Regions from separate parts of the Streptomyces ficellus genome, predicted to be linked through region 2. Evidence: riboswitches for the same ligand, from Rfam matches in the RefSeq annotation. Region 2 holds a riboswitch; each other region holds the start of a gene.
The links. A riboswitch is a leader RNA that binds a small molecule or an ion and turns the genes downstream of it on or off. The one in region 2 is predicted to bind cobalamin.
Positions count from the first base shown of each region.

Region 1: it holds a riboswitch for cobalamin, as region 2 does, so the genes downstream of both, EIZ62_RS29825 (ABC transporter substrate-binding protein) here and EIZ62_RS25645 (cobalamin biosynthesis protein) in region 2, are expected to answer to the same signal.
Region 3: it holds a riboswitch for cobalamin, as region 2 does, so the genes downstream of both, metE (5-methyltetrahydropteroyltriglutamate--homocysteine S-methyltransferase) here and EIZ62_RS25645 (cobalamin biosynthesis protein) in region 2, are expected to answer to the same signal.
Region 4: it holds a riboswitch for cobalamin, as region 2 does, so the genes downstream of both, EIZ62_RS30575 (energy-coupling factor ABC transporter permease) here and EIZ62_RS25645 (cobalamin biosynthesis protein) in region 2, are expected to answer to the same signal.

Region 1 is NZ_CP034279.1:6,625,236-6,632,865, forward strand. Features, by position in the region: gene ppk2 (polyphosphate kinase 2) at 1-464, opposite strand, end outside; gene EIZ62_RS29805 (TMEM175 family protein) at 601-1,233, opposite strand; gene EIZ62_RS29810 (ferric reductase-like transmembrane domain-containing protein) at 1,410-2,408, shown strand; gene EIZ62_RS29815 (ABC transporter ATP-binding protein) at 2,393-3,211, opposite strand; gene EIZ62_RS29820 (FecCD family ABC transporter permease) at 3,208-4,347, opposite strand; gene EIZ62_RS29825 (ABC transporter substrate-binding protein) at 4,344-5,384, opposite strand; cobalamin riboswitch at 5,415-5,592, opposite strand; gene EIZ62_RS29830 (class I SAM-dependent methyltransferase) at 5,647-6,396, opposite strand; gene EIZ62_RS29835 (MFS transporter) at 6,365-7,630, opposite strand; gene EIZ62_RS29840 (ATP-grasp domain-containing protein) at 7,623-7,630, opposite strand, start outside.
Region 2 is NZ_CP034279.1:5,730,338-5,737,967, forward strand. Features, by position in the region: gene EIZ62_RS25625 (cobyrinic acid a,c-diamide synthase CobB) at 1-265, opposite strand, end outside; gene cobO (cob(I)yrinic acid a,c-diamide adenosyltransferase) at 259-867, opposite strand; gene EIZ62_RS25635 (putative cobaltochelatase) at 867-2,912, opposite strand; gene EIZ62_RS25640 (cobyric acid synthase) at 3,013-4,524, opposite strand; gene EIZ62_RS25645 (cobalamin biosynthesis protein) at 4,521-5,471, opposite strand; cobalamin riboswitch at 5,557-5,696, opposite strand; gene EIZ62_RS25650 (hypothetical protein) at 5,818-6,039, opposite strand; gene EIZ62_RS25655 (inorganic phosphate transporter) at 6,052-7,320, opposite strand; gene EIZ62_RS25660 (class II aldolase/adducin family protein) at 7,591-7,630, shown strand, end outside.
Region 3 is NZ_CP034279.1:294,543-302,172, forward strand. Features, by position in the region: gene EIZ62_RS01355 (short-chain fatty acyl-CoA regulator family protein) at 1-352, opposite strand, end outside; gene aceA (isocitrate lyase) at 825-2,108, shown strand; gene aceB (malate synthase A) at 2,275-3,885, shown strand; gene EIZ62_RS01370 (3-hydroxybutyryl-CoA dehydrogenase) at 3,882-4,763, shown strand; cobalamin riboswitch at 5,037-5,256, shown strand; gene metE (5-methyltetrahydropteroyltriglutamate--homocysteine S-methyltransferase) at 5,419-7,630, shown strand, end outside.
Region 4 is NZ_CP034279.1:6,805,461-6,813,090, reverse strand. Features, by position in the region: gene EIZ62_RS30605 (DUF72 domain-containing protein) at 1-546, opposite strand, end outside; gene EIZ62_RS30600 (N-formylglutamate amidohydrolase) at 601-1,410, shown strand; gene EIZ62_RS30595 (antibiotic biosynthesis monooxygenase family protein) at 1,629-1,913, shown strand; gene dhaK (dihydroxyacetone kinase subunit DhaK) at 2,768-3,760, shown strand; gene dhaL (dihydroxyacetone kinase subunit DhaL) at 3,769-4,383, shown strand; gene dhaM (dihydroxyacetone kinase phosphoryl donor subunit DhaM) at 4,380-4,784, shown strand; cobalamin riboswitch at 4,943-5,143, shown strand; gene EIZ62_RS30575 (energy-coupling factor ABC transporter permease) at 5,174-5,872, shown strand; gene EIZ62_RS30570 (energy-coupling factor ABC transporter substrate-binding protein) at 5,869-6,246, shown strand; gene cbiQ (cobalt ECF transporter T component CbiQ) at 6,254-7,003, shown strand; gene EIZ62_RS30560 (energy-coupling factor ABC transporter ATP-binding protein) at 7,000-7,630, shown strand, end outside.

The DNA of each region.
Region 1 (7,630 bases), 890 kb from region 2:
CAGGACCGGTCGAAGAACACGATCTCGCCGGGGCCGGGGAGGTGGGCGACGTAGCGCTGGAAGTACCACTGCCCGGCTTCCCTGGCGGACGGCTTGTCCAGGGCGACGACCCGGGCGCCGCGCGGGTTGAGCCGCTCGGTGAACCGCTGGATCGTCCCGCCCTTCCCCGCGGCGTCCCGGCCCTCGCAGATCACGACCAGCCGGGTGTCCGTCTCCCTGACCCAGCGCTGGAGCTTCAGCAGCTCGATCTGGAGGGTGCGCTTGACCCGCTCGTACTCCGCCCGGCGCACCTTGCGCGTGTACGGGTAGTTCTCCTGCCAGGTGCGGATCGGCCGGCCGTCCCCGTCGTAGAGGAGGGGCCGTTCCGGCCGGCTGTCGTCCACGCTGAGCCCGGCCAGCAGATCCTTCTCCGACTCCGACTCGTCCACGACCCGGTCTCCTTCCACCGCGTTCCCCTCCACCATTGTCCCGCTCCCGCTCCCGCTCCCGCCGCGACGCGCAGGCGCCCGCCGTGGCGGTCGCGTGGAGGGGCGTGTACCCCGGAAGGCGGCCCCCACCACGCGTTCCGCCCGGTGCGGCCGACGTCAGGTGCGGCCGGGCTCAGGTGCGGCGCGGCGCACCGTCGCGGGGCCGGGCGGCGTGCCGGTGGGCGAGGACGGACAGCGGTACGGAGGCCACCCAGCTGTAGATGGCCGCCTGCGGCGAGAACGGGGCGATGGCCACCGAGAGCAGGAACACGAACGCCTGCGCGGGCAGCGGCGGGCGCAGGTCGGTCCGGTAGGGCGGCGTGCGGGCGATGTGCACCTGCATCGCGTACAGCACCAGCGCGCCCAGGCCGATGACGGCCCCGTACAGTCCCGGCCCCACCGGAAGGTGGGCGTAGTCCTCCAGGACGCGGGTGGGGAACGGCATCAGGGACACCAGCACCAGGAAGACCACGTTCAGCCAGAACAGGCGCGTGTCGAGCCACTCCGCGGTCCGCAGCGTGGCGTGGTGGGCGCGCCAGAACATCGCGATCACCACGGCGCTCAGCAGGAAGGCGCCCACCTGGGACTGCACGTCGTCGAGGGCCCTGCGCAGCGCGGTCCCGCTCAGGTCGTCGGGCAGTTGGATGTCCAGGACCAGCAGCGTCATGGCGATGGCGACGACGCCGTCGGTCAGTGCGAGCATCCTGTGCCGGGGGACCTGCTGCCCGGCGGCCGGGACGTCCGTGTGCCCTTCACCCTTGTCCATCGACCTGTAGTAGCACTCACCCGTGCCCCGCCCCGCCGCCCGCGCGGGCGTGTCGCTGACCGTGTCCCCGGGCCGGCGTGACGACTGGCCGAATGCCGTCTCGGCACCGGCCGCCCCGCACGTCACACTGGTGTCACCGGTGAGCACGCCGGTGAGCGCAACCCGAAAGGCCGTGCATGCAGCGGGAAGTGACGCCGGATCACGAGGACGCGCGTCCCGTGGCAGCGGTGGAGGAGCGCCCGGGCGGACGGGTACGGCCGCGTGCGGACCTGCGTACGGACCTGCGGGCCGCGCTGCCCGACGCCGCGGCCGCCGTGGGGGTCACCCTCGCCGTGTTCGTGTTCCTGTACGTCCGGATGCGGTCCGGCGCATCGGCGACCGTCGCGGTCATGCCGTTCATGGACGACCCCGACACCTTCTGGATGTACCTGCTCAGCCAGGCCTTCGGCTGGTCCGGCCTGTTGTGGGCGTATGGCACCGTCATGCTCGGCCTGCTGCTGTCCGGGCCGGGACCCGGACGCCTCCCGGTGTCCCGCCCCCGTCTGGAGCGCTGGCACCGCACCACGAGCCTCACCACCATGGCCCTGATGTTCGCGCACGCCCTGATGTTCGCGGCCGAGCTGGTGCGGTACGAGGTCGCGCTGCCCTGGGCGTCACGGCTGTGGTCCGCGTTCGCCGACACCTTCGTACCCGGCTGGTACGACTCGGGCACCGGCAGGCTTGCCATCCCCCTCGGCCAGGGCGCCCTCTACCTCGCCGTCCCGCTCGGGCTGCTGTTCTACGTCCGGCACCGCATTGGCGCCGGCACCTGGCGGCGGGTGCACCGGTTCGTGATCCTCGTGTACGTCCTGAGCGTCTGGCACACGCTGCTGTACGGCACCAACGTCTGGTACGGCGAGTGGCCGCGCACCGCGCTGTGGCTGCTCCAGCTGCCCGTGGCCGTCCTGCTCGTGCTGCGCCTGGTCCGGCCCGCCCGGCGGTCCGAGCGGCTGGGCGCGCCCGGCGGCGGGCGGGGCGCGGCCGTCGCGGGCTGGACGGCCCGGGCCGCCGGGCGGCTCGCCGCCGTCGCGGTGGTCGTGGGACTCCTCGCGGTGGTGCTGTCCGGGCACGACGGCGGCAGGCCCCGGCCCGCCGCGCCGCCCGCCACGACACCCCACCATCACGAGCCGGAGTGATCCGCCCCTGCCACGACCGCCCCGGCCGTCCCACCGGGCAGGAAGGTGACCTGGGGCGCGCCGGTGCGCGGATGGACCGACACCTCGGCCGCCACCCCGTACACCTCGGCCAGCAGCAGCGGGGTGAGCACCTCGCCCGGCGGGCCGGAGGCCGTGACCGCGCCGTCCCGCAGGACGTACAACCGGTCGCAGTAGTACGCGGCGAGGTTGAGGTCGTGCAGCGCCACCAGCACGGTCGCGGGCAGCGCCCGCAGGTGGCCGAGGACCTCCAGCTGGTGCCGTACGTCAAGGTGGTTGGTCGGCTCGTCCAGCACCAGCAGCGACGGTTGCTGGCTGAGGGCGCGGGCGATCAGCACGCGCTGGCGCTCGCCCCCGGAGAGCCGGTCGAAGGCGCGGTCGGCGAGCCCGGCGGCGTCCACCGCCTCCAGGGCCCGGGAGATCAGCCGGGCGTCCTTTGCGGTGTCGCCGTCGAGGAGCCGCTTGTGCGGGGTACGGCCCATGGCGACGACCTCCCGCACCGTCAGGTCGAAGTCGGCGCCCGTCTCCTGCACCACGGCGGCCAGGGTCCGGGCCAGCCGGCGCGGGGGCAGCGCCCAGGCGTCGGCGCCGTCGACGCGGACCTGCCCGGTGTCGGGGCGCAGGACCCGGTAGACGGCGCGCAGGAGGCTGGACTTGCCGCTGCCGTTGGGACCGACCAGCCCGATCACCTCGCCGGGGCGGGCGGTCAGGGAGACGTCCCGGACGAGACGGCGGGCGCCGGCGCTGAGCGTGACGCCCTCGATCACGAGCTCGGTCGCGGTCATCCCACTCCTCCGTCCGGGTTCCGCCGGGCGTCCCTGCGCATCAGCCACAGGAAGAACGGCCCGCCGCACAGGGCGGTCAGGACGCCGACGGGTATCTCCATGGGCGCGGCGACCGTACGCGCGGCGACGTCGGCCCAGATCAGGAACACCGCCCCGGCGAGCGCGGCCGTCGGCAGCACCCGCCGGTGGTCGCCGCCCACGAACAGCCGGACGATGTGCGGCATGATCAGCCCCACGAATCCGATCGGCCCGGCGGCCGCGACCAGCACACCGGTCACCAGGGACAGCAGGACGAACATCCGGGCCCGGAAACGCGCCACGTCCAGCCCCATCGTCGTGGCGGCCTCCTCGCCCGCCAGCAGCAGGTTCAGGTTCCGGGCCTGGACGAGCAGGACGCCCACCCCGAGCAGCACGGCGGCGCCGGGCAGCCACAGGGTGCCCCACTGCACACCGCCGAGCCCGCCGAGCGTCCAGGCGAGGACCGCCCGTGCCTCGTTGCCGCGGTCGCTGGTCAGCAGCAGCATGTCCATCACCGCCGTGAGCACGGCGGCGAACGCCACACCGGACAGCACCAGGCGCACCGACGTGATCCGCCCGCCCGTCCGCGCGGTCATGTAGACGAGCAGGAGCGTCACCAGCGCCCCGATGAACGCGGCGACCGACAGCGACAGGGGCCCGAACACGCTCACCCCGAAGACGATCACCGCGACCGCGCCCAGGGAGGCACCGGACGACACACCCAGCAGGTACGGCTCCGCGAGCGGGTTGCGCACCAGGGCCTGCATGGCGGTGCCCACCACGGCGAGCCCCGCGCCGGTCACCGCCCCGAGCAGGACGCGCGGCGCCCGCACGTCCAGGACGATCGTCTCGCGCGCCCGTGACCAGACCGGCTCCGACCAGTCGGCGCCCAGCGCGTGCGTCACGATGCCCCACACCTCGCCGGGCGGCGCGGCGACCGAGCCGATGGCCATGCCCGCGGTCATGGACACCAGGAGCAGGACGCCGAGGATTCCCAGGGCCGTGACGAAGGGCGCCCGGCGGGACCCCGCCGCGCCCCCGTCCTTCCGGGCGGGGCCGGGAGCGGCGGGGCGGGAGGCGGGAGCGGTCGGCGGACTGGCGGGCGCCGCGCCCGTCACCGGAACTTCTCGGGGTGCAGGGCGCGCGCCAGGTCCTCGACCGCGTGCGGCGGGCGGACGCCCACCAGGGTCGCGGTCAGCGGCAGGACGACGAACCGCTTGTTCCTCACGGCCGGCACGTCCGCGAGGGCGGGCTGCGAGAGCAGGAACCTCTTCTTCTGCTCGACGCTGCCGGCGCCCGCGTAGTCGTAGATGGCGATGACCTCGGGCTTGCGCGCGACGACCTGTTCCCACGACACGTCGCCGAACACCTCGTCGAGGTCGTCGAAGACGTTGCGTCCGCCCGCGAGCCGGATGATCTCGGTGCCCAGGCTCTTGCCGCCGGCGGTGAACGCGGCCTTGTCGCCGCTGTCGTAGACGAACACCGGTACCGCGGGCGCGCCCTTCACCGCCGCGGTCGCCCGGTCGACGCGGCCCCGCAGGTCGGCCACCAGCCGGTCGGCCCGCTCCGCCACCCCGAACAGGGAACCGATCGTGCGGATCTCGTCGTAGGTGTCCTTCATCGACACCTGCTTCTTGCCGCAGTACTCGCGGTTCAGGTACGTGTCGATGCCGGCGTCCGCGAACGCCTTCCGGGACCGGCCCTCGTCCTCGGCGAACGCGCTGCCGTAGCCGCCGTAGACGAAGTCGGGTTCGGCGTCGAGGACCTTCTCGAAGGACGGTTCCTTCTTGGCCAGTTCGGGTACGGCCCCGAAGTCCTTCCGCAGCTGCGGCAGGACCGCCGAGTCGGGGAACGCGGTGCCGACCATGCGGTCCCTCAGACCGAGGGACAGCATCAGCTCGGCGGGGTGCTGGTGGATGGTGACCACCCGGGCGGGGGGCGCGTCGTACGTCGTGCGGACACCGCAGTTGTCGATGGTGACCGGGAAGCCCTTGGCCGGCGCCGGCGCGGACTTCGCCGCGCCCTTCCCGTCCCCGCCCGCGGAGCAGCCGGCCACCAGGGCGGTGCTCAGGGCGAGGAGGGCGGCCGCGGTGCGCAGGGCACGGCGGCGGGGAACAGAGGGGGGTGAGACAGGACGGGGCGTGCCGTCGTACACGTAAAGCCTCCTGGGGAGTCCGCGCTCCTCGGATCGGGCCCGCGACGGGACAGTGTCCTGACTCCCGGGGCGCCCTCCCCGCGCCCCGCGCGCGAGCGCGGCGGCGTGTCGATGGGGGGCGGTCCTGGTCACAGTGGCGGGACCGTGCCGGACTCGCACCGGCTTCCTGGCTCCCATCGCGGTGATGACCTGGCGATATTACGTTCATATGGGGAAGGGGTGAAAGGGCGCACGATCACCGCCGTGCGCCCCCGGGGTGGTGTCATGCGTCACGGACCGCCCGCAGGACGAGCCGTTCGGCGTCCTGGTCGTAGGGCCGGCCGTCGAACCCGCCGAACACCTCCACCCGGCCGAACCCGGCCTCCTCGGCCATCGCGCGCAGCTCCACCGCGCTGTAGACGAACCACACCAGGCTCGCCCGCGTCACCCGGTCGCCCCGCACCAGCACCCAGTCGCTGCGCAGCCGCGCCCAGTCGTCCAGCACGGTGTCCGTCTGCACCAGGAGGTCCTCGCCGCGCCGGACGACCTTCGGCGGTTCGACCTTCCGCGCCAGCAGCTCCTTCCCGGCCAGGTCCAGGACCAGCGTGCCGCCCGGGGCGAGACACGTGCGCATGGCACGCAGCACGCGGGCGTTGTCGGCCGGGTCCTCGAAGTAGCCGAAGGAGGTGAACATGTTCAGCACCACGTCGAAGGCGCCCGCCCGCGTGAACTCCCGGGCGTCGGCCCGGACGTACTCCGGTGACACCCCCGTGTCGGCCGCGGCCTTCCGCGCCCGGTCCAGCATGGCCGGGCTCAGGTCCACGCCGGTCACGCGGAAGCCGCGCCGGGCGAGCGGCACGGTGAACACCCCCGGGCCGCACGCCAGGTCCAGGACGCGGGCCCCGGGCGGGAACGCGAGCAGCGGCGACGTGTCGAGGAGCGACTCCGCCTGCGCGTGACGCTGTACGGAGAAGAGGAAGTCGTAGAACTCGGTCCAGAACTCATCGTCCTGGAACCCGCCCGTGTGCGTCATGAGGAGCCGTCGTTCCTTCCGTGTCGTCGCCGGCGGAGCCGGGCGCGGCGGTCCTGCCGCGCAGGGTGAGCAGGAGCGGAGGCAGCAGCAGGCACTGCGCGGCGGCCAGCAGCCAGAACCAGCCGGTGTGCCCGGACCGTTCGCCGAGGCCGTACACCTGCCCGCCCAGCACGCCGGCGGCACACGCCCCGAGCCCCGCGGCCAGCCGCTGCTGGCCGAAGACCACCGCGTCCGAGCGCGGACTGCGGCGCAGCGCCTCCAGGTCGTTCTTCAGGAACAGGACGATGTCCCCGAGGGTGATCAGCGCCCCGCCCGCCAGCAGCGCCGGCCGGGTACCGATCGCCAGCACCGCGAGCCCCGCGGCGAGCCCGGTGAACCCGGCCGCCAGGGCGAGGGCGTACGGCATCCGGCGGATCAGCCCGGACGCGAGCGGCTGCACCACGATCACCAGGACGAAGCAGAGCAGCAGCACCACGCTGTAGAACTCCGCCGACGCCCGCCGCACGGCGTACACCGCCAGGAAGTGCTGGAAGTGGAAGTACAGGTAGAACGCCAGCGCGTTGGCCGCGAACGGCAGCGCCGCCACCCCGGACAGCAGTCCCTGACGGGCCGCACCCGCGGCCGGGACGCCGTCGCCCCCGGCGGCCGGCAGCCGCGCGTGCCCCGCCGTCACCACGGCGAACAGCACCACGACGACCAGGAAGAGCGGGCCGGGCGACGACAGGACGAACGGCCCGGCCACCAGCGGACCCAGCGCCATGCCCGCGTTGAGCGCCGCGTTCCCCGCCGACAGGAACACCGGGCGCCGCTCCTCGTCCACGCCGTGCACCAGGTACGCCTTGTTCGCCGGCAGGTAGAGCGCGGCGCCGCAGCACGTCAGCACCAGCGCCACGACCGCGACCGGCGGCCACACGAGGCACGCCAGGAAGCACCCGAACCCGGCCGTGCGGACCGCCAGGGCCCACAGCATCGTGCGCCGCAGACCGATCCGGTCGGCCAGCGCACCACCGAGGACCCCGCCCGAGAACTGCACCAGCGACGCCACCGCCAGGACCACACCGACCGTGCCGAGCCCCATCCCCAGCCGCTCGTGCAGGAACACCGACATGAACGGCAGCACCATGAAACTGCCGAGCGGGATGAGGAACGAACTGAGCAGCAGGAAGCGCGGCGGGCCGGCCGGCGTCGACAACGCGGCCCGCAAGCCCCCCGCGCCCCTGGACGGTTCAGCCAC
Region 2 (7,630 bases):
CGCCCTCCACGACCGCCAGGTCGCAGCCGCGCGCACCGTGCGCGAAGAGCGGCGCGACCAGGCCCGTACCGCACATGAAGGCGTCGAGGTTGCGGCCCGGGCGGCCGGTGGCGAGAGCGTGGTAGCCCGGGTCGATGTAGTCGGGGCCCACCTTGTGCGGGGACACCGCGAGACCACGGCCGGCGAACGCTGCCATCAGGCCGGTGGCGACCGTGGTCTTGCCCGCGCCCGACGAGGGCGCGGCGATGACGAGACGTGCTACCACTCGATGCCCCGCTGGCCCTTCTGACCCGCGTCCATGGGGTGCTTGACCTTCGACATGTCGGTGACCAGGTCGGCGAACTCGCACAGCTCGGCGGGCGCGTTGCGGCCGGTGATCACCACGTGCTGCTGACCGGGCCGGTTCCGCAGCACCTCGACGACCTCGGCCGTGTCGATCCAGCCCCAGTGCAGCAGGTAGGCGAACTCGTCGAGGACGTAGAACTTGTACCGCTCCTCGGCGAGGTCCCGCTTGACCTGCTCCCAGCCCTCGCGCGCCTTGTCCTCGTGCGACTGCTCGCCGTCCTTGGGATCGCGTTGGATCCAGGACCAGCCCTCACCCATCTTGTTCCAGGTGACGGTCCCGCCCTTGCCGGTCTCGCCGAGCGCTTTCAGCGCGTTCTCCTCGCCGACCTTCCACTTCGCCGACTTGACGAACTGGAACACCCCGACCGGCCAGCCCTGGTTCCAGGCGCGCAGCGCCATCCCGAACGCGGCGGTCGACTTCCCCTTGCCGATACCCGTGTGCACCATGACCAGCGCCCGGTTGCGGCGCTGACGGGTGGTGAGACCGTCGTCCGGTACGACGGTCGGCTGTCCCTGCGGCATTAAGCGGCCCTCCCGGTAGTTGCCCTGACATCCCTCACGAGGCCGGCGATGGCGTCCGCCCGCAGCTCGTCGAGCGTGACGGCGGTGCCGCCGAGGGCGCGGGCCAGTTCGGCCGCCATCCCCAGCCGTACCGGCCCCGTCTCGCAGTCCACGACCACCGACGCGGTGCCCTCCGCCGCGTGCAGGCCGGCCGCCCGCGCGGCCAGCGCCACCGGCTCCGGCCCGCCGGTCGCCCGGCCGTCCGTGACGACCACCAGCAGCGGGCGGCGCGCCGGGTCGCGCAACCGCTCCACGCGCAGCACGTCGTGCGCCTTCAGCAACCCGGCCGCGAGCGGGGTGCGCCCGCCGGTCGGCAGCTGCTCCAGCCGTGCGGCGGCCGCGTCGACGGACGACGTGGGCGGCAGCGCGAGCTCGGCCGACGCGCCGCGGAAGGTCACCAGTCCGACCTTGTCGCGCCGCTGGTAGGCGTCCAGCAGCAGCGACAGCACGGCGCCCTTGACCGCGCCCATCCGCTGCCGGGCCGCCATGGAACCGGACGCGTCCACCGCGAACAGCACCAGGTTCCCCTCGCGCCCCTCGCGCGTCGCCTGCCGCAGATCGTCCCGCCGTACGACCAGCCCGGCGCCGGACCGGCCGCGCGCCCGCTGGTGCGGGGCGGCCGCCCGCACGGTCGCCGCCAGGTGCAGCTTGGTCAGCGTCCCCTTCGGCCGCCGCGCCCCGGTCGTCCGTCCGTGCTCGGTACGGGCACGGGAGCGCCGGCCCGACGCGCCCTCGCCGAGACCCGGCACGCTCAGCACCTTGGTGCGGAACGGCTCGGCAGCCTTCACGGGCGCCTGCTCGGAACCGCCGCCCGCGCCGGGCGCCGGTGCGGGCGCCCCTGCGGGAGGCTCCGCGGGCGTCTCCTCGGACGTCCCATCCGGCCTCTCCCGGTCCGTCCCGTTCTCCGGCTCCCCGCCCTGCGGAGGCACACCACCACCGCCGGGACCGCCGCCGTCGGGACCGCCCCCGGGGCCCGGGTCGGGATCCGGGTCGTCGTCGCCGAACTCCTCCAGCGTCTCGTCCAGCTTGTCCTCGTCCAGCCCCGGCGCGTCGAAGGGGTTGCGCCGACGCCGGTGCGGCAGCGCCAGCAGCGCCGCCTGCCGCACGTCGCCGGACGTGACGTCGGTACGCCCCGCCCACGCGGCCAGCGCCGTCGCCGTCCGCGCCATCACGATGTCGGCGCGCATGCCGTCCACCTCGAACGCCGCGCACGTCGCCGCGATCTGCCGCAGCGCCGCGTCACCCAGCACCACCGAGGGCAGCAGCGCCCGCGCGGCCACGATCCGCTCCCGCAGCGCGGCCTCCTCGCCGGCCCACCGGGCCGCGAAACCGGCCGGGTCGTCGTCGTACGCGAGACGGCGGCGCACCACCTCGACCCGCTGCTCCGGCTCCCGCGAGGCGGCCACCTCCACCGTCAGCCCGAACCGGTCCAGCAGCTGCGGCCGCAGCTCGCCCTCCTCCGGGTTCATCGTCCCGACCAGCAGGAACCGCGCGGCGTGCCGTACGGAGACGCCCTCCCGCTCCACGTACGAGGCGCCCATGGCGGCCGCGTCGAGCAGCAGGTCGATCAGGTGGTCGTGCAGGAGGTTGACCTCGTCGACGTACAGGATCCCGCGGTGCGCGGCGGCGAGCAGGCCCGGCTCGAACGCCTTCACGCCCTCGGCGAGCGCCCGCTCGATGTCCAGCGCCCCGACGAGCCGGTCCTCCGACGCGCCCACGGGCAGCTCGACCATGCGGGCCGCCCGGGCCGACGCGGCGCCGGTCCCGTGCGGGCCGTCCGGGCAGCCGGGATCGGGCGCGGCGGGGTCACAGCTGAAGCGGCAGCCCGCGACGACGGACACCTCGGGCAGCAGGTCCGCCAGGGCCCGCACCGCCGTGCTCTTCGCCGTGCCCTTCTCGCCCCGGACGAGTACACCGCCGACCGCCGGGCTGACCGCGTTGAGCAGCAGCGCCAGCCGCAGGTCGTCCATGCCGACGACGGCGGTGAACGGGTATCGGGTGCTCATGCTGTGATCACTCCCTCGAGTGGTTTCCCTCCGGACGCGGAGGAGTTGCCGGCCGGGACGTACGCGATGCGGGGGGCCGCCGTTCGACCCGCCCGGGTCGTCATGGCGCCCCCGGCGGAACGAACGGCAGCCCGGCCGGGGCACCCCGCTCGATGAGCTTCCAGAGCGCGTCGGTGTCCGCGTGCTCCTCGATCAGGTCACCCAGCCGGTCCAGCTGCTCCTCGCGCAGCGCCCCGAACGACGTCCCGGGCGCCGGCACGAACCGTCTCCCCGCCGCCCGCGCCACCTGCGCCAGGAACGCCCGCCGGAAGCCGTCGCTCTCCAGCGAGCCGTGCCAGTGCGTGCCCCACACCGCCCCGACGCGGCACCCGTCCAGGAACGGCTCGCCGCCGCGCACGTCGGCGACACCGTGGTGGATCTCGTACCCCTCGACCCGCTCGCCGAGAGCCTCGCCGACCGGCCGCGCCAGTGTCTTCTCCGGCGCGAACCGCACCCGCACCGGGAGCAGCCCGAGCCCCTCGACCGCACCGGCCCGGGACTCCACCTCGTCGTCGATGTGCTCGCCCAGCGCCTGGAAGCCGCCGCAGATGCCGAGCACCGGGCGCCCCTCGGCGGCCCGCCGCGCGATCGCCTCCGCGAGGCCCCGCTCGCGCAGCCACGCCAGCGCCCTCACCGTCCCGCGCGTCCCGGGCACCACCACCAGGTCCGCGTCGGCCAGCTCCTCCGGCCGGTCCACGAACCGGACCACCACGCCCGGTTCGGCGGCCAGCGCGTCGACGTCCGTGAAGTTGGACATCAGCGGTACGGCGCAGACGGCGACCCGCAGCACGTCCTCGCCGGCCGGCGGCGCGACGACCGACTCGCGGACCGCGCCGCGCAGCGACACCCGCAGCCCGTCCTCCTCGTCGATGCCGAGCCCGTGCGCGTACGGCAGGACACCGAGGGTCCGCCGGCCGGTCAGGTCCAGCAGCATGTCCAGGCCCGGCTCCAGCAACGTCACGTCACCCCGGAACTTGTTCACCAGATAACCCGCGACCAGCTCCTGGTCCTCCGGCGCCAGCAGCGCCGTCGTACCGAAGAACTGCGCGAACACGCCGCCCCGGTCGATGTCGCCCACCACGACCACCGGGAAGCGGGCGGCGCGCGCGATGCCCATGTTGACGATGTCGGTGCGCCGCAGGTTGATCTCCGCCGGGCTGCCCGCGCCCTCGCAGATGACGGCGTCGTACGTGCTCCGCAGCTCCTCCAGGCACTCCACGACCGTGCCGAGCAGCGCCTGCTGGCGGCCGCCGTGGTAGCCGCGGGCGCTCAGCTCGCCGACCGGCTTGCCCATCAGCACGACCTGGCTGGAGCGGTCGCTGCCCGGCTTGAGCAGCACCGGGTTCATCAGCGCGGTCGGCTCCACGCGCGCCGCCTGCGCCTGCATGGCCTGAGCCCGCCCGATCTCCGCGCCCTCGCGCGTCACGAACGAGTTCAGGGACATGTTCTGCCCCTTGAACGGCGCGACCTTCACGCCCTGCCGCACCAGCCAGCGGCAGATGCCGGCCGTGACGACGCTCTTGCCCGCGTCGGACGTGGTGCCCGCGACGAGCAGCCCCCCACCCCGCTTCATGTACGCCTCCGCCTCATCGCCCCGAACGCCAGCCGCCCGCCCGCGCACACCGCGAGGGTCAGGGCGCTCACCCGGCGCGACAACCGCACCGCCCGCTCGATGTCCGCCACCTCCACCGCCCGGCCCGCCGCGTTGAGCACCGGCCGGTGCTCGACGCGCCCGCCGTACGACAGCGTCCCGCCCAGCCGTACACCCAGCGCGCCGGCGAACGACGCCTCCACCGGGCCCGCGTTCGGGCTCGGGTGCTTGTCCGCGTCGGCCCGCCAGGCCCGGACCGCGCCGCGCGGGTTCCCGCCCGCGACCGCGGCCAGGGCGGCCGTCAGCCGGGCGCCCGGCCAGCCGGCCACGTCGTCCAGGCGCGCCGACGCCCAGCCGAAGCGGCGGTACCTCGGGGACTTGTGGCCCACCATCGCGTCGAGCGTGTTCACCGCCCGGAAGGCCACCAGGCCCGGTACGCCGCCGACCGCGCCCCACACCAGGGCGCCGACCACGGCGTCGGAGGTGTTCTCGGCGACCGACTCGACGACCGCGCGGGCGATGCCGGGGCCGTCCAGGGACTGCGGGTCCCGCCCGCACAGGTGCGGCAGCCGTTCGCGCGCCACCTCCAGGTCGCCGGCGGCCAGTGCGCCCCCGATCGCGCGGGCCTCGCGCCCCAGCGTCGTACCACCGACGACGGCCCACACGGCGGCCGCGGTGAGCGCGGCGGGAACGGCGCCCCGGTCGCGTACCGCCCGGCTGACGAGCACCGCCGCCCCGGCCGCGCCCCCGGCGCACACCACGGAGTGCAGTGCGCCCCACGCGCGGTGGTCGCGCCACAACACGCCCTCCACCGCGCCCGCGGCGCGCCCGAACGCGGCGACGGGGTGCCCGCGGCGGGGGTCGGCGAGCAGCAGATCGGCGGCCAGCCCGGCGGCGGCGCCGTACGCGAAGACGCGGTCACCGCGCATGGGTTCTCGATGTGCTGGGTGCTTCCGGGGCAGCGCGAAGGCAGCCGGGCATGGTGATGTCCTCACTCAGGGTCCGCGCCCTGGCTCGACGTGACCGGCGACGGGAGTTCCTGACTCATCCGCCCGTCAGGGCGAACTCACAGTGGCGGGACCGCGCCGGAGTCGCACCGGCTTCCTCACCTGCCGCCGTAATGGCCCCGGCAGTCCACCACGCCCCGCGAACGCCCGTCAACTCGCTGTTGACCTGCGGCGGGAGGTTGTGCCGAGGCACACACCGGCGTACGACGGCGCCCCCGGAACGACATGTCGTTCCGGGGGCGCCGGGGGAGAGCCGGGGGAGACCCGATCAGGTGACGATCAGGAAGATCCCGTACGCCACGGCCGCCGCGCAGAGCGCGAAGCAGGCGTAGGCACCCGTGCGGGCGAGGGTGGCGGAGCCCCCGCCGGCGGAGGCGGTCTCCTGCTTGGAGAGGCCGACGATGCCGAGGGTGAACAGGCCCACCAGTGCGACGGTGGCCAGGAGGCTGACCCCGAAGACGGAGCCGAGAGCTGCCCAGTCGATCTTCATGCTGTTCTTTCCTTACACCGTGGCGGCGGGAGCCGGGGCGTGGGACGTCGAGTTCGCCTCACCCGCCGGGGCGGGGATGGTGGCCTTGAGCTCCTCGGCGGTGACCGCGACGGCACCGGCCGGGGGCGGCGGGGTGACGGCCGCGATCGCGGTGGTCACGACGCCCGCGGGCTCCTCCTGCTCCACCTCGTTGACGTTGGTGTGGTCGACGACCTGGCGGCGGGAGATGAACCAGATCGCGGCGCAGGAGGCGACCAGGAAGACCGCGACGGCGGCGACGCCCCAGTCACCCTGCTTGGTGACGTACTCGGAGGCGGCGGCGACCAGGCCGGCGGCCGGCAGGGTCAGGCCCCAGGCGACGAACATCCGGGTCGCCGTCGACCAGCGGACCACGCCGCCCTTGCGGCCGAGGCCCGCGCCCATCACGGCGCCGGAGCAGGAGTGCGTGGTGGAGAGCGAGAAGCCCAGGTTGGAGGAGGCCAGGATGACGGCCGCCGCGCTGGTCTGGGCGGCGAAGCCCTGCTGCGGCTGGAGGTCCGTGAGGCCCTTGCCCATGGTGCGGATGATGCGCCAGCCACCGAGGTAGGTGCCGAGGGCGATGGCCAGACCGGCGGAGACGATCACCCAGACCGGCGGGTTCGAGCCGGGCACGAGGACGCCTCCGGCGACCAGGGCGAGGGTGATGATGCCCATCGTCTTCTGCGCGTCGTTGGTGCCGTGGGCGAGGGAGACCAGACCGGCCGAGGCGATCTGGCCGGCGCGGTAACCCTTGCGGCCGGTCTTCTCGTCGACGTGCTTGCCCGCCTTGTACGTCAGGCGGGCGGCGAGCATCGCGGCGATGCCCGCGACCAGCGGGGCCGCGACGGCCGGGATCAGGACCTTGGTGACGACCACGCCGCCGTTGACGCCGCCGATGCCGACGGAGGCGACGGTGGCGCCGACCAGGCCGCCCATCAGGGCGTGGGAGGAGCTGGACGGCAGGCCGACCAGCCACGTCAGCAGGTTCCACAGGATCGCGCCGACGAGCGCCGCGAAGATCACTTCTGGTGTGATGCCGTCCTCGGTGACGAGTCCGCTGGAGATCGTCTTGGCGACCTCGACGGACAGGAAGGCGCCGACCAGGTTGAGCACGGCGGACATGGCCACCGCCGTCTTGGGCTTCATCGCGCCGGTCGAGATGGTGGTCGCCATCGCGTTGGCGGTGTCATGGAAACCGTTCGTGAAATCGAACACGAGAGCTGTCACGACCACAATGGCGAGCAGCAGCGTGATGTGTTCCATTTACCCAGGCAATCGTTCGACGTCAGTGGCACGGCGAACGTAAGCAACCTGAGTGAACGGAAGGTGAACTGGCTCGGGCGCCATGGTGACCCCAAGCGGGGTGCGGTCATTCCGCTTACGCCCCCGGGCGTGAGGTCGGGGCCGGAAAACCGGGCGATTCCGGCACCCCGCCCCGTCTCCTCACGGCCGCGCCGTGGCCCGGCGCCGACCCGCCGACGAGACATGGATCACTCGTGCCGGACCCGCCCGGTGCCTGACAGGATCGGGTGCATGACACAGGACGCGATCGAGCGGGCATGGGACGCACTGG
Region 3 (7,630 bases), 5.4 Mb from region 2:
GGAGCTGGTTGCGGCGTCCGAGGTCGAGCAGGACCTGGGCGACCGCGGGCATGCGCGAGGCGAGTTCGGCGAGGTCGGCCGGGGTGACGCGGGAATCGGCGATCTCTCCGGTCAGCGCTTCGCGCAGGTCGGCGACGAGCCTGGTCGTGTCGCGTTCGGAGAAGAAGCCGGGGTCCACGCCGAAGCTCTCCGTGAGCCGCAGCAGGACGGGGACGGTGAGCGGCCGGGAGTCGTGCTCCATCTGGTTGAGGTAGCTCGGGGAGATGCCCAGGGCGCGGGCCAGGTCGGCCTGGGTCATCCGGCGCTCCTCGCGCAGCCGTCGCAGCCGCGCCCCCGCGTACGTCTTGCTCATCGCTCGCTCCCCCGCGTACCCACCGCTCGTTCCTCGCGCCCCACGCCCCACGCCCCATGCCCCATGCCGCATGCCGCATGCCGCACGTCACGTGTCGCGCGATGCCGTCAGCGTACGCGAACCCCGCGGCACCGCGAACCCTTCGCAAACGTGGCAAAGACGCGGGACAAGATTCGCAGAAGTTGGCACACGTCCACGGTTGTTGGCACTCAGTGCCAGTGCCAGAGTTCATCGCAGCGGCCCGCCGGACCCGGTGGCCGCCGTCCGGAGACCGGGGCGCGATTCACGCACTGACGTCGGTGATCCCGGCAGTGACGGCGGTCCGATTCGGCAGCGTTGCTCACCTTCCGCCTCCCGGCGGGACGGCGGGTCGCACCCACATCCAGTCGGCATCGGACACACAGTGCCACCCCATCCTCCCTCAGCGGCCGGAGGGTTGGCAGACGCGACACAACGAGAGACGGTGACACTCATGGCAGAGGCGACGACGCGGGCGGCCGGGGAACTGGCGCGGCGCTGGGCGACGGACCCCCGGTGGCAGGGGATCGAGCGGACGTACACGGCCGAGGACGTGGTGCGGCTGTCCGGCAGCGTGCGTGAGGAGCACACCCTGGCGCGGCGCGGCGCCGAGCGGCTGTGGCGGCAGCTGCACGAGCGGGACTACGTGCACGCGCTCGGCGCGCTGACCGGCGGCCAGGCCGTGCAGCAGGTGAAGGCGGGCCTCCAGGCCATTTACCTGTCCGGCTGGCAGGTGGCCGCCGACGCCAACCAGGCCGGCCACACGTACCCCGACCAGAGCCTGTACCCGGCCAACTCCGTGCCGCAGGTGGTCCGCCGCATCAACAACGCGCTGCTGCGCGCCGACCAGATCGCCACGGCCGAGGGCGGCACGGACACCACGGACTGGCTGGCGCCGATCGTGGCCGACGCCGAGGCGGGCTTCGGTGGTCCGCTGAACGCCTTCGAGCTGACCAAGGCGATGATCGCCGCCGGTGCCGCGGGCATCCACTACGAGGACCAGCTCGCCTCCGAGAAGAAGTGCGGCCACCTCGGCGGCAAGGTCCTGGTCCCCACCTCCCAGCACGTCCGCACCCTGAACGCGGCCCGTCTCGCGGCCGACATCGCCGACGTCCCCACGGTGATCGTCGCGCGTACCGACGCCCTGGCCGCGAACCTGCTGACCAGTGACGTGGACGAGCGCGACGCCCGTTTCGTCACGGGTGAGCGCACCGCCGAGGGCTTCTACCGGGTCCGCGGCGGTATGGAGCCGGTGATCGCACGCGGCCTCGCCTACGCCCCGTACGCGGACCTCATCTGGGTCGAGACCGGTACCCCGGACCTGGCCCAGGCGCGGGAGTTCGCCGAGGCGATCCACGCGGAGTACCCGGACCAGATGCTCGCCTACAACTGCTCGCCCTCCTTCAACTGGAAGGCCGCCCTCGACGACGACCAGATCGCCAAGTTCCAGCGCGAACTCGGGTCGATGGGGTACCGCTTCCAGTTCATCACCCTCGCCGGGTTCCACTCCCTCAACCACGGCATGTTCGACCTCGCCCGCGGCTACGCCGAGCACGGTATGACCGCCTATGTGGATCTGCAGGAGCGGGAGTTCGCCGCGCAGGAGCACGGGTTCACCGCCGTCAGGCACCAGCGGGAGGTCGGTACGGGCTACTTCGACCTGGTGTCCACCGCCGTCAACCCGGCCTCCTCGACCACGGCCCTGGCCGGTTCCACGGAGGAGGAGCAGTTCCACTAGGAACGCCCGCCGGCGGGCCCCCAGGCCCGCCCCCGGCCCCCGCCCCGCGGTCTCGCGCCGCGGTCCCACGCAGCAGGCCGTGCCGGGCCCCCGGTTCCGCCGGCCGGGCGGGGGCCGGGCGACCGTGTCCGTCCGCCCCCGCTCCGCTCCCCACTCAGGAGGCCCCATGACCACCGCCAGCGCACTGACCCACCGGCTCCGCGTCCTCGCGGCCCCGGGCGAACGTCACGACGAGATCCTCACCCCCGCGGCCCTGGACTTCGTCGGGACCCTCGTCGCCGCCTTCCGCGAGCGCCGGCTGGAGGTGCTGAAGGAGCGCCGCCGGCAGGCGATCCGCCTTTCGGCCGGCTCTCCCCTCGAGTTCCCCCTGGTGACGTCCGCCGTCCGCGACGACCCCACCTGGCGCGTCGCCCCTCCGGCGCCGGGGCTGACGGACCGCCGTGTCGAGATCACCGGTCCGCCCGAGCGCCGTACGGCCGTGAACGCGCTCAACTCCGGGGCCCAGGTGTGGATGGCGGACTTCGAGGATGCCACCGCACCCACCTGGGACAACGTCGTCGGCGGCCAGCTCACGCTGCTCGACGCCATCGAACGGCGCATCGACTTCACGGCCCCCGGAGGGAAGGCGTACCGGCTGGGCGCCCCCGGCAGCCTCGCCACCATCGTGATCCGCCCGCGCGGCTGGCACCTCACCGAGGAGCACCTGGAGCTCGACGGCGAGACCGTCCCGGCTTCTCTCGTCGACTTCGGCCTGTACTTCTTCCACTGCGCCCGGCGCCAGCTGGACGCCGGGCACGGACCGTACTTCTACCTGCCCAAGCTGGAGAACCGCTACGAGGCCCGGCTGTGGAACGACGTCTTCGTCCTCGCCCAGGAGCTCCTCGGCATCCCGCGCGGCACCGTCCGCGCCACCGTGCTCATCGAGACGATCACCGCCGCCTTCGAGATGGAGGAGATCCTCTACGAGCTGCGCGAGCACAGCTCCGGTCTCAACGCGGGCCGCTGGGACTACCTGTTCAGCATGATCAAGACGTTCGGGCACCGGACCGACTTCCTGCTGCCCGACCGTGCCAGGGTCACCATGACGGCCCCCTTCATGCGCGCGTACACCGAACTGCTCGTCCGCACCTGCCACAAGCGCGGCGCCCACGCCATCGGCGGCATGGCCGCCCAGGTGCCCGGTAAGGACCCGGCCGCCCACGAGGCCGCCCTGGCCACGGTCCGGCTCGACAAGGAACGCGAGGCGGAGGACGGCTTCGACGGCTCCTGGGTCGCCCACCCCCGGCTCGTCCCGGTGTGCCGGGCGGTGTTCGACGGCGTCCTGGGAGAACGGCCGCACCAGCTGGACCGTACCCGTGACGACGTCGAGGTCACCGCGGCCGACCTGCTGTCCGTGCGCCGCGTCAGCGGCCCGCCCACCCCGGAGGGCGTGCGCACCAACATCGCGGTCGCCCTGCGCTACTTCGACGCCTGGCTGCGCGGGCGGGGGGCGGTCGCCCTCAACGGGCTGATGGAGGACGCGGCCACCGCCGAGATCGCCCGTGTGCAGGTCTGGCAGTGGCTGCGCCACCGGGTCGTCGACCGCGAGACGGTGCTGGCCGTACTGGACGACGAGGTCGCCGCTCTGGGGGCCGAGTACCCGTGGGCGGCGGTCGACGAGGTCCGGGCGCTCTTCGAGCACACGGCGCTGAACAGCGCGCTGCCGCTCTTCTTCACGCCGGACGCCTACTCGCGCCACCTCGTCCGCCGCGCGGACCGCGGGGAGGGCCGGTCATGAGCGGGCCCGAGCGCGTGGCGGTGCGGCGTGTCGGCGTGGTCGGCGGAGGGCAGATGGGCGCCGGGATCGCGGAGGTCTGCGCGCGGGCCGGGCTGGACACCGTGCTCTGCGAGGTGGACGCGGTCGCCGCGCGCGCCGCCCGGGAAAGGGTGTCGGCGTCCCTGGACCGTGCGGTGCGCCGCGGGAAGCTGGAGCGCCGCGCGGCGGGCGACGCGCTCGCCCGCCTGGTCGTCACCGGAAGCCTGGAGGACCTGGCCGACCGGCAGTTGGTCGTCGAGGCGGTCGTGGAGCACGCGGACGCCAAGACCGAGGTCTTCACCGCGCTCGACAAGATCGTCGAGGATCCGGCGGCGGTACTGGCCACCAACACCTCGTCCCTCCCGGTCATGCGCCTCGGCATGGCGACCGGCCGCGCGGACCGGGTGGTGGGGCTGCACTTCTTCAACCCGGTGCCCGTGCTGCCACTGGTGGAGGTCGTGACGTCCCTGCACACCTCGGCCGCGACCGTCGCGCTGGTGGAGGGGTTCGTCACCGGCGTTCTCGGCAAGACGGTGATCCGTTCCCAGGACCGGGCCGGCTTCGTGGTCAACGCCCTGCTCGTCCCGTACCTCTTGTCGGCCATCCGCATGACGGAGTCCGGGTTCGCCTCGCCCGCCGACGTGGACGCCGGCATGGAGCTCGGCTGCGCCCACCCCATGGGTCCGCTCAGGCTCGCGGACCTGATCGGGCTGGACACCGTGGCCTCGATCGCCGAGTCCCTGTACGACGAGTTCAAGGAGCCGCTGTACGCCCCGCCGCCGCTGCTCCAGCGGATGGTGGAGGCGGGTCTCCTCGGCCGCAAGTCGGGCCGGGGGTTCCACCCGTACGACGGGGGATGAGCCCGGCGCCGGTTGAGGGGCCGGCGTCAGGTGTCGGGGCGGGAAGCGCGGGGATGACGCTTCCCGCCCGGACGCGTTACCGCTGGGACACGTCCCCGACCGGACGCGTTCCCGCACTCGTACCCGCCGGGCTGTGGGCCCGCACTCGTACGCCCTCCGGGCCGTGGGCCCGCACTCGTACGCCGCCGGGCCGTGGGCCCGTGTGTCCCACCTCACGTCGTCCCCGCCGTCCGAATGCCGGAGGTACCGCTCCGTCGTGCGGCACCGCCGCGTAGGCTGACCGGCACAGCTGGTTCGCCCCCGCCCGCCAGGCGGGAGGCGTCGCAAGAGGGAACCCGGTGGGAATCCGGGACTGCCCCGCAGCGGTGAGCGGGAACGACCGCCGTCATACGCACTGGGTCCGCAGGGGCCTGGGAAGCGACGGCCAGTAGGAGACCTCCTCGGGGAGGAAGTGCCCGCGAGTCCGAAGACCTGCCCGCTGTCCGTACGCGAACCGTCGCGTGCGGCATCCCGGTGACCTCGAGGGCGGGTCGGCGTACACATCGGGCGGACGGCCGCGCACACCGCGCGAGGCCGCACCGTCCGGTCCGTCACCCCTTCGCGCTCTCGTCCCGTCCCCGGGATCTCAGGGATTCATCTCGCGAAGGAGATCTCCGTGACCACGAAGACCGCAGCCGCGGCAGCACGGGCCACCGTGTACGGCTATCCGCGCCAGGGGCCGAACCGGGAGCTGAAGAAGGCGATCGAGGGGTACTGGAAGGGCCGCGTCACCGCCGACGCCCTCCGTGCCACGGCCGCCGGACTGCGCCGGGCGAACTGGAACGAGCTGGCCGGCGCCGGTGTCCACGAAGTGCCCACCGGCGACTTCTCGATGTACGACCACGTCCTCGACACCACCGTCATGGTCGGAGCGATCCCCGCACGCCACCGGGCCGCCTTCGAGGCCGCTGCCGGCACCGGTACCCGCGCCGGCGCCCTGGACGGCTACTTCGCCATGGCGCGCGGCACCCAGGACGTGGCGCCGCTGGAAATGACCAAGTGGTTCGACACCAACTACCACTACCTGGTGCCGGAGCTGGGCCCGGACACCGAGTTCACGGCGGACTCCACCAAGCAGGTCGCGGAGCTGAAGGAGGCGCTGGAGCTGGGTCTCGCCGCCCGGCCCGTCCTCCTCGGGCCCGTCACCTACCTGCTGCTCGCCAAGCCCGCGCCCGGCGTGGCGCCGGGCTTCGACCCGCTCACCCTGCTGGACCGGCTGCTCCCGGTGTACGCCGAGGTCCTCGCCGACCTGCGGGCGGCCGGCGCCGCATGGGTGCAGCTCGACGAGCCCGCGCTCGTCCAGGACCGCACCGCGGCCGAGCTGAACGCCGCCGAGCGCGCCTACCGGGACCTCGGTGGACTCACGGACCGGCCGAAGCTGCTCGTCGCCTCCTACTTCGACCGGCTGGGCGAGGCACTGCCGGTGCTGGCCAAGGCTCCGGTCGACGGTCTCGCGCTCGACTTCACCGGCGCCGCGGCCGCCAACCTGGACGCGCTCGCGGCCGTCGGCGGCCTCCCCGGCAAGCGCCTGGTGGCCGGTGTGGTCGACGGACGCAACGTCTGGATCAACGACTACGAGAAGTCCCTGTCCACCCTCGGCACCCTGTTGGGGCTCGCCGGCCGTGTGGACGTGGCCGCCTCCTGCTCCCTGCTGCACGTGCCCATCGACGCCGCCCTCGAGCGGGACATCGACCCGCAGATCCACCGCTGGCTCGCCTTCGCCCGGCAGAAGACGGCCGAACTCGTCACCCTCGCCAAGGGTCTGGCCCGGGGCACGGACGCGATCTCCGCCGAACTGGCCGCGAACCGGGCCGACCTGGCGTCCCGCGCCCGCTCCCCCCTCACCCGTGACGCGGCTGTCCGGGCCCGTACCGGAGCCGTCACCGACGCCGCAGCCCGCCGCTCGCAGCCGTACGCCGAGCGGGCCGCCGCCCAGCGCGCGCACCTCGGACTGCCGCTGCTGCCCACCACGACCATCGGTTCGTTCCCGCAGACCGGCGAGGTGCGCACCGCGCGGGCGGACCTGCGCGCCGGGCGGATCGACGCCACCGGTTACGAGCAGCGCATCGAGGCCGAGATCCAGGAGGTGATCTCCTTCCAGGAGAAGGCCGGTCTGGACGTCCTCGTGCACGGCGAGGCCGAACGCAACGACATGGTGCAGTACTTCGCCGAGCGGCTCACCGGCTACCTCGCCACACAGGCCGGCTGGGTCCAGTCGTACGGCACCCGCTACGTCCGGCCGCCGGTCCTCGCCGGTGACATCTCGCGCCCCGAGCCGATGACGGTCCGCTGGACGCGGTACGCCCAGTCCCTCACCGACCGGCCGGTCAAGGGGATGCTCACCGGGCCGGTCACCATGCTCGCCTGGTCCTTCGTCCGCGACGACCAGCCGCTCGGCGAGACCGCCCGGCAGGTCGCCCTCGCCCTGCGCGACGAGGTGAGCGACCTGGAGGCGGCGGGCACCTCGGTGATCCAGGTGGACGAGCCGGCGCTGCGCGAGACGCTGCCGCTGCGGAAGGCGGACCACGCGGAGTACCTCGCCTGGGCGACCGAGTCGTTCCGGCTGACCACCGGCGGGGTGCGTCCGGACACGCAGATCCACACGCACATGTGCTACGCGGAGTTCGGTGATGTCGTCCAGGCCATCGACGACCTCGACGCCGACGTCATCAGCCTGGAGGCCGCCCGCTCGCACATGCAGGTCGCGCGTGAGCTCGCCGCCCACGGCTACCCGCGCGAGGCGGGCCCGGGTGTCTACGACATCCACTCGCCGCGCGTTCCGGGTGCGGACGAGGCGGCCGCGCTGCTGCGCGCCGGCCTGGAGGCCA
Region 4 (7,630 bases), 1.1 Mb from region 2:
GAGGTCCTTCAGCAGGGCGGTGGTGCGGGCGCGGTGGTCGTCGCGCCACCAGCCGGGATGCCGGAACTCGACGGCGACCGGCCAGCCGGCCGCGCGCTCCCGGGTCCGCCGGAGGACGGTCTCGGCGCCGGGGCCGGGGGCGAACCGGGGCGGGAACTGGTACAGCAGGGTGCCGAGGCGGCCGGTGTCCCGCAGGGGGCGCAGGGCGCCGCTGAAACGGTGCCACACCTCGTCCAGGAGCCCGGGGTCGCGCGGGTCGCGGTCGCGGAGGTCGGCGGGCAGGGCGGCCGTCCGGGTGGGGTGGCCGGTGAGGAGGGAGAACGCCTTGACGTCGAAGCGGAAGCCCGGCGGGGTGCGCTCGGCCCACAGGAGGCTGTTGCGCTCGCTGGGGAGCCCGTAGTACGTGGCGTCGACCTCGACGACGGGGAAGCGGTCGGCGTAGTGCCGCAGCCGGCCCTCCGCGTCGCGCCGCCCCGGCGGGTACCACCCGCTGCCCACAAGTGCCTTGTCCGTCCAGGAACATGTGCCGATCATGATCTCACCCATGCCGTCCGCCTACCCCGGTCCGGACGGCCGCCACGGCCCACAGCGAGGAACCACGTGACCGAACCGTCCGCCGACCGCCCCGCCGCCTTCCGGCTCCACCCGGGCGCGCCCGGCTCCCCCGTCGTCCTCCATGTCCCGCACTCCTCCCGGGTGGTGCCCGGCGACGTGCGGGCCGGGATCGTGCTCGACGACCGGGCGCTCGCCGAGGAGTTGGACCACATCACCGACGCGTACACGGAGCGGATCGCCGCCACGGCGGCCGGGGCCGCGCGGGTGGCGCCCTGGCGGTTCGTCAACGGGCTGTCCCGGCTGGTGGTCGACCCGGAGCGGTTCCCGGACGAGCGGGAGGAGATGCTGGCGGTGGGCATGGGCGCGGTCTACACCCGCACCACGCACCGCGAGGTGCTGCGTCCGGACGACACCGACGCACGGCCACTGATCGACCGTTACTTCCGGCCGTACGCCGAGGCGATGGAGGCGGCCGTGGCGGAGCGGCTGGCGGCGGTGGGGCGTGTCGTGGTCGTCGACGTCCACTCGTACCCGGCGAAGGTGCTGCCGTACGAGCTGCACGGCGACGGGCCGCGTCCGCCGGTGTGCCTCGGCACCGATTCCTTCCACACGCCGGACGGGCTGCTCGACGCGGCCCGGCGGGCGTTCGGCGGCTTCGGCGGCACCGGGCTGAACAGCCCGTTCGGCGGAACGTACATGCCGTTGCGGTACTACGGGCGGGAGCCGCGGGTCAGCGCCCTGATGGTGGAGATCCGGCGGGACCTGTACCTGGACGAGCGGGGGGCGCCCCGGGACGAGGGCGTCGCCGCGCTGGCGCGGGCGCTGGCCGGGCTCGTCGAGGAGATCTCCGGCTGACGGCGGGCCGCCGGGGCGTGGCCTCGTCCGACCGGTCCCGCAATCCGGCTTGCGGTACCGACCGGTCAGCTGGACTGGCGACGGACCCGGCTGGTCTCCGGATCGGACAGCCGGTACGCCCATCCAGGTCACCTCCGAAGGTCCACCGAGCGGGAGACGCCCGGCGAGGGTACGTCTCTTCGCACAAGGTGCCCTGGGGATCGACGAGGAGATCAGCCATGTACGCAGTGATCCGGCGTTACGAGGGAGTGACTGACTCGGCCGAGGCCGGACGTCGAGTGGACGAGGGATTCGTGCCTGTCCTGCGGCGAGTCCCCGGCTTCGTGGCGTACTACTGGGTGGACGCCGGGGACGGAGTGATGGTCTCCACCAGCGTCTTCGAAGACCGCTCCGGGGCCGAAGACTCGATCAGGCAGGCGGCGGACTTCGTCAGGGACAACCTCGCGCCGCTGCTCCCCAACAGTCCTCAGGTCACGGCCGGCCCGGTCGTGGCTGCCGGGTAGCGAGGGACGTCGTGGGGCGCTGAGCCGACCGGGCGCGGCACCGCCGGTGGTGCCCTGCCGGTCGAAGCGTTCGGGCTCAGGCTGTCGGGACCGTTCCCACGGTGAGTCCCACGGTGAGTGCGTCGCGCACCGACGCTTCGGTCGGCTCCCCCTCGGGGAATCCCGCCGCTCGTGCGCCGCCAAGAGCACCTTGATGTTCGGCGCAACCGAGAGTTGAGCGAGAACACTTCAACGGTCTCGACGGCATCCGCCGTGCGACCGCTGTACGGACTGACAGCGTCCAGGTGGGCGATGGCGAGCAACCCAGGTCTTTCCGTCGGCGACTTCGGGCAGCGGGGTTCCGGGCGCGCGGTCCACCGGTCCTCGTACCGGATACCCGCTGTGTCCGCCGCCCCGCCCGACATCCCCATCGCGCATCGCTTCCCCAGGACGCCGCAACGGACTCCTCACCGGAAGTCCACAGCCACGGACCGTATTCCCTGCGGGCTCATCCGTGGCTCGCCTTTCGAGCACGCATCCCCGCACGGCACTCGCCGTTCAGTCGGTCGCCGCCGAGCGCGCAGGCATGACCTGAAGCCTGTCGGCATGGAGTCGGCCGTTTCCGGCCACGACGCACCGGTGCGCGAACGCATCCCCACGCCGATAATCGCTCCATCATGCACAAACGCAAAGAGGACGCAGCGCAGGCCCATCCTGACGGATAGTCAGGAACGACGCCAACGGGTCGGTCTCGGTACCACGCGGAGCCGCCCCCGGGCGCCGCGAACCGCCAAGATCAATCGTCTCTCTCACCCATCCTGGCCCGCGAAAAGCCTGCTCGGTCCCATGCCTGCCAGACTCACCAGGAGGTATCCATGAGGATGCTGATCAACGTACCCGAGACCGTCGTCGCCGACGCGCTGCGCGGGATCGCCGCCGCGCACCCCGAACTCACCGTGGACGTGGAGAGGCGGGTCGTCGTACGGAGGGACGCGCCCGTGGCGGGGAAGGTGGCCCTGGTGTCGGGCGGCGGGTCGGGGCACGAGCCGCTGCACGCCGGGTTCGTGGGGCCGGGGATGCTGGCGGCGGCCTGCCCCGGTGAGGTGTTCACGTCGCCCGTTCCGGAGCAGATGGTGCGGGCGGCCGCCGCCGTGGACAGCGGGCACGGCGTGCTGTTCGTCGTCAAGAACTACACGGGCGACGTGCTGAACTTCGAGATGGCCGCCGAACTCGCCGAGGACGAGGGCGTGCAGGTCGCCAGGGTCCTCGTCGACGACGACGTGGCCGTGTCGGACAGCACGTTCACGGCGGGGCGGCGCGGGACCGGCGCGACGCTCTTCGTGGAGAAGATCGCCGGTGCGGCCGCCGAGGAGGGCGCGCCCCTGGAGCGGGTGGAGGCGATCGCCCGGCGGGTGAACGCGAGTTCGCGGAGTTTCGGGGTGGCGCTGAGCGCCTGCACCACCCCCTCGAAGGGCAGCCCGACGTTCGACCTGCCGCCGGGCGAGCTGGAGCTGGGCATCGGCATCCACGGCGAGCCGGGCCGGGAGCGGCGGCCCATGATGACGTCGCGGGAGATCGCCGACGTCGCGGTGGACGCCGTCCTGGAGGACCTGAGGCCGAGCGGGCCGGTGCTGGTGCTGGTCAACGGCATGGGCGCGACACCGCTGCTGGAGCTGTACGGGTTCAACGCCGAGGTGCAGCGGGTGCTGGGCGAGCGGGGCGTGACCGTGGCCCGTACGCTCGTCGGGAACTACGTGACCTCGCTCGACATGGCGGGGTGCTCGGTGACCGTGTGCCAGGCGGACGAGGAACTGCTGCGGCTGTGGGACGCACCGGTGCGGACGGCCGCCCTGCGATGGGGAGTGTGAGGCGCGTGATGCTCGACGCGGACTTCTTCCGGCGCTGGATGACCGGCGCGGCCGCCGCCGTGGACCGGGAGGCCGGGCGGCTCACCGACCTCGACTCGGCGATCGGGGACGCCGACCACGGGGCCAACCTCCAGCGGGGATTCGCCGCGGTGGTCAAGGCCCTGGAGGGTGACCCGGCCGGGACGCCGGGCGCGGTGCTGGTGCTCGCGGGGCGGGAGCTGATCTCGACGGTCGGCGGTGCTTCGGGGCCCTTGTACGGCACGCTGCTGCGGCGCACCGGGAAGGCCCTGGGGGACGCCGCCGAGGTGGCGCCCGTGCAGCTGGCCGAGGCGCTGCGGGTGGGCGTGGCCGCGGTGGCGCAGCTCGGCGGGGCGAAGGCCGGGGACAAGACGATGCTGGACGCGCTGGAGCCGGCCGTGGAGGCGCTGGCCGAGTCGCTCGGCGCGTCGTTCGCGGCGGCGGCCGAGGCGGCGGACCGGGGCGCCCTGGCGACCGTTCCGATGCGGGCGCGCAAGGGCAGGGCCAGCTACCTCGGTGAGCGCAGCGTCGGGCACCAGGATCCGGGGGCCACGTCGTCCGCCCTGCTGATCGGCGCCCTCGCCGGGGCGGAGGCGGCGCGGTGACCGCGCGGGTGGGCATCGTGCTGGTGTCGCACAGCGCCCGGGTCGCGTCCTCGGTGGCGGACCTGGCCCGGGGTCTCGCCGGTGGCGGGGAGACCGCGCCGGTGGCGGCGGCGGGCGGCACTCCGGACGGCGGGCTCGGCACCAGCGCGGAGCTGATCACGCAGGCGGCGACGGCGGTCGACGGCGGTGCGGGCGTGGCCGTCCTGGTGGACCTGGGCAGCGCGGTCCTGACGGTGAAGGCCCTGCTGGCGGAGGGCGACGAGCTCCCCCCGGGCACCCGGCTGGTGGACGCGCCGTTCGTGGAGGGCGCGGTGGCCGCGGTGGTCACCGCCTCGGCGGGCGGCGACCTGGACGCGGTGGCGACGGCGGCCGCGGAGGCGTACGGCTACCGCAAGGGCTGACGACGAGGGCGCGACCGGGAGCGCGGCCGGAGGCGCGGGGTGGTGCGGGCGGTGACGCCCGGTGGCGGCCCCGGCCGCGGTCCCGGCCCCGGCCCGGTCCCGTTTCGGGTGTGACGTTCCCGGTCGCCGCGCGGGTTGTGATGTACCTGGTCAACGCACTACTGTCGCAGGGCCTTGGTGTTCGGGAAACCGGTGCGGTACCGGTGCGGCCCTCGCCACTGTGATCGGGAAGTCCGGCTCCACCCCTCCGGGAAGCCACTGGAACACCGCGGGAGACCGCGGGTCCGGGAAGGCGGGGCCGCGGCGGCATCCTCTGTCATCCCGTCAGCCAGGAGACCGGCCGGGGCGCGTTGTCCATCCACGAGGTGCTGGAGAGGGTCTCCCACATCATGCATATCGCCGAGGGGTACCTACCCCCTGCGCACGCGGTCGCCTGGACCGTCGCCGCCGCTCCGTTCGTCGCCCATGGCGTCCGCGCCCTGACCCGTGAGGTCAGGGCCAATCCCGAGTCGACCCTCCTCCTCGGCGCCTCCGGTGCCTTCACGTTCGTCCTCTCCGCGCTGAAGATCCCCTCGGTGACGGGCAGTTGCTCGCACCCGACCGGCACGGGGCTCGGGGCCATCCTGTTCCGGCCGCCGATCATGGCGGTGCTGGGCACCATCACGCTCCTCTTCCAGGCCCTGCTGCTGGCCCACGGCGGCCTGACCACCCTGGGCGCCAACGCCTTCTCCATGGCGATAGCCGGGCCGTGGGCGGGCTTCGCCACGTACTGGCTGCTGCGCCGCTTCGGCGCGCCGCTGATGGTGAGCGTGTTCTTCGGGGCGTTCGTCGCCGACCTGTCCACGTACTGCGTCACCAGCGTGCAGCTCGCGCTGGCGTTCCCCGACCCGGGCAGCGGTTTCGCCGGCGCGCTGGCGAAGTTCGGCGGCATCTTCGCGGTCACACAGATCCCGCTGGCGGTCAGCGAGGGCCTGCTCACCGTGCTGGTGATGCGCCTGCTGACGCAGTCGAGCAAGGGGGACCTGCTCCGGCTCGGCGTCCTGTCGGCGAAGCCGGCGAAGAACTCGAAGGAGGCCGTGGCCCGATGAGCCGTAACGCCAGGATCAACACGCTGCTGCTGCTCGTCGTGGTCGCACTGGCCGTCCTCCCGCTCGCGCTGGGCATGGGCGACCACAAGGAGGAGCCGTTCGCGGGCGCCGACGCGCAGGCGGAGACGGCCATCACCGAGCTGGAGCCGGACTACGAGCCGTGGTTCAGCCCGCTGTACGAGCCGCCGTCCGGCGAGGTCGAGTCGGCCCTGTTCGCGCTCCAGGCCGCCATCGGCGCGGGTGTGCTCGCGTACTACTTCGGGCTGCGGCGCGGACGCCGGCAGGGCGAGACCCGGGCCCGGGAGCAGGCCGGGGACGACCAGGCGCACGGCGCGGACGCCCCGGGCGCCGGCGACCGGCAGCCCTCCGCCTAGCCGCCCGGTGCTGCCGATCGACGCGGCGGCGCACAGCAGTCGCTGGCGCCGCCGTCATCCGTGCGAGAAGGCCGCTCTGGGGTTCGGCCTGACGGTACTGGCCGTGTGCCTGCCGCCCTGGCCGGGCGCCGTGCTGGTCGCCGCCGCGGCCCTGGTGGTGCTGCTCGGCCCGGCCGGGGTCGCCGCGCGGCAGCTGTGGCGGGCGTGGCGCGTCCCGCTGGGCTTCTGTGTGACGGGGGCGGTTCCGCTGCTGTTCCAGGTGGGCGGGGCGGGCGGTTTCGTCTCGCTCGCGCCCGACGGACCGCTGCACGCCGGGCAGTTGCTGCTGCGTACGTCCGCGGCCTCGCTGGGCGTGCTGCTGTTCGCGTTCACCACACCGGTCTCCGACGTGCTGCCGCGGCTGGCGCGGGCGGGGGTGCCGGCGCCGGTCGTCGACGTGGCGCTCGTGATGTACCGGATCGCCTTCCTCCTGCTGGACGCGGTCCGGCGGGTCCGGCAGGCGCAGGCGGCGCGCCTGGGGCTGACGAGCAGGGCGGCCGCCTGGCGGTCCCTCGCTGGTCTCGGCGCGACGGCCTTCGTCCGGGCCTTCGACCGTGCCGCGCGGCTCCAGACGGGGCTGGCCGGCCGCGGCTACGACGGCACCCTGCGGGTGCTGGTGCCGCGGACCGCGGTCTCCGGGCGGTTCCTGGCCGCGACGGGCGCCCTGCTCGCGGGGCTCGTCGCCCTCACCTTCGTCCTGAAGAGGTTCCTGTCATGAACGCTTCCGCCGTGGTGGAACTCGTCGGCGCCGGTTACGCCTACGAGGACGGCCCCGCCGTGCTGCGGGACATCGGCTTCGCCGTGCCCGCGGGGCGGTCCGTCGCGCTGCTCGGCCGCAACGGCAGCGGCAAGACGACGCTGCTGCGGCTGCTGAGCGGCGGGCTGCGGCCGGTGAGCGGGCGGCTGCGCCTGGAGGGGCGGGACGTGTCGTACGACCGGGCCGGGCTGACCCGGCTGCGGACGACGGTGCAGCTGGTCGTCCAGGACCCGGACGACCAGTTGTTCGCCGCGTCCGTGGGCCAGGACGTGTCGTTCGGGCCGATGAACCTGGGGCTCACGGAGCGCGAGGTGCGGGAGCGGGTGAGCGAGGCGCTGGAGGCGCTGGACATCGCGGCGCTGGAGGACCGGCCGACGCACCTGCTGTCGTACGGCCAGCGCAAGCGGGCCGCGATCGCGGGAGCGGTCGCCATGCATCCCCGGGTGCTCGTCCTCGACGAGCCGACCGCGGGGCTCGATCCGCACGGCCAGGAGCGGCTGCTGGCCGTGTTGGACGGGCTGCGCGCCTCCGGAACGACGGTCGTCATGGCCACCCACGACGTGGACCTCGCGCTGCGCTGGGCCGACG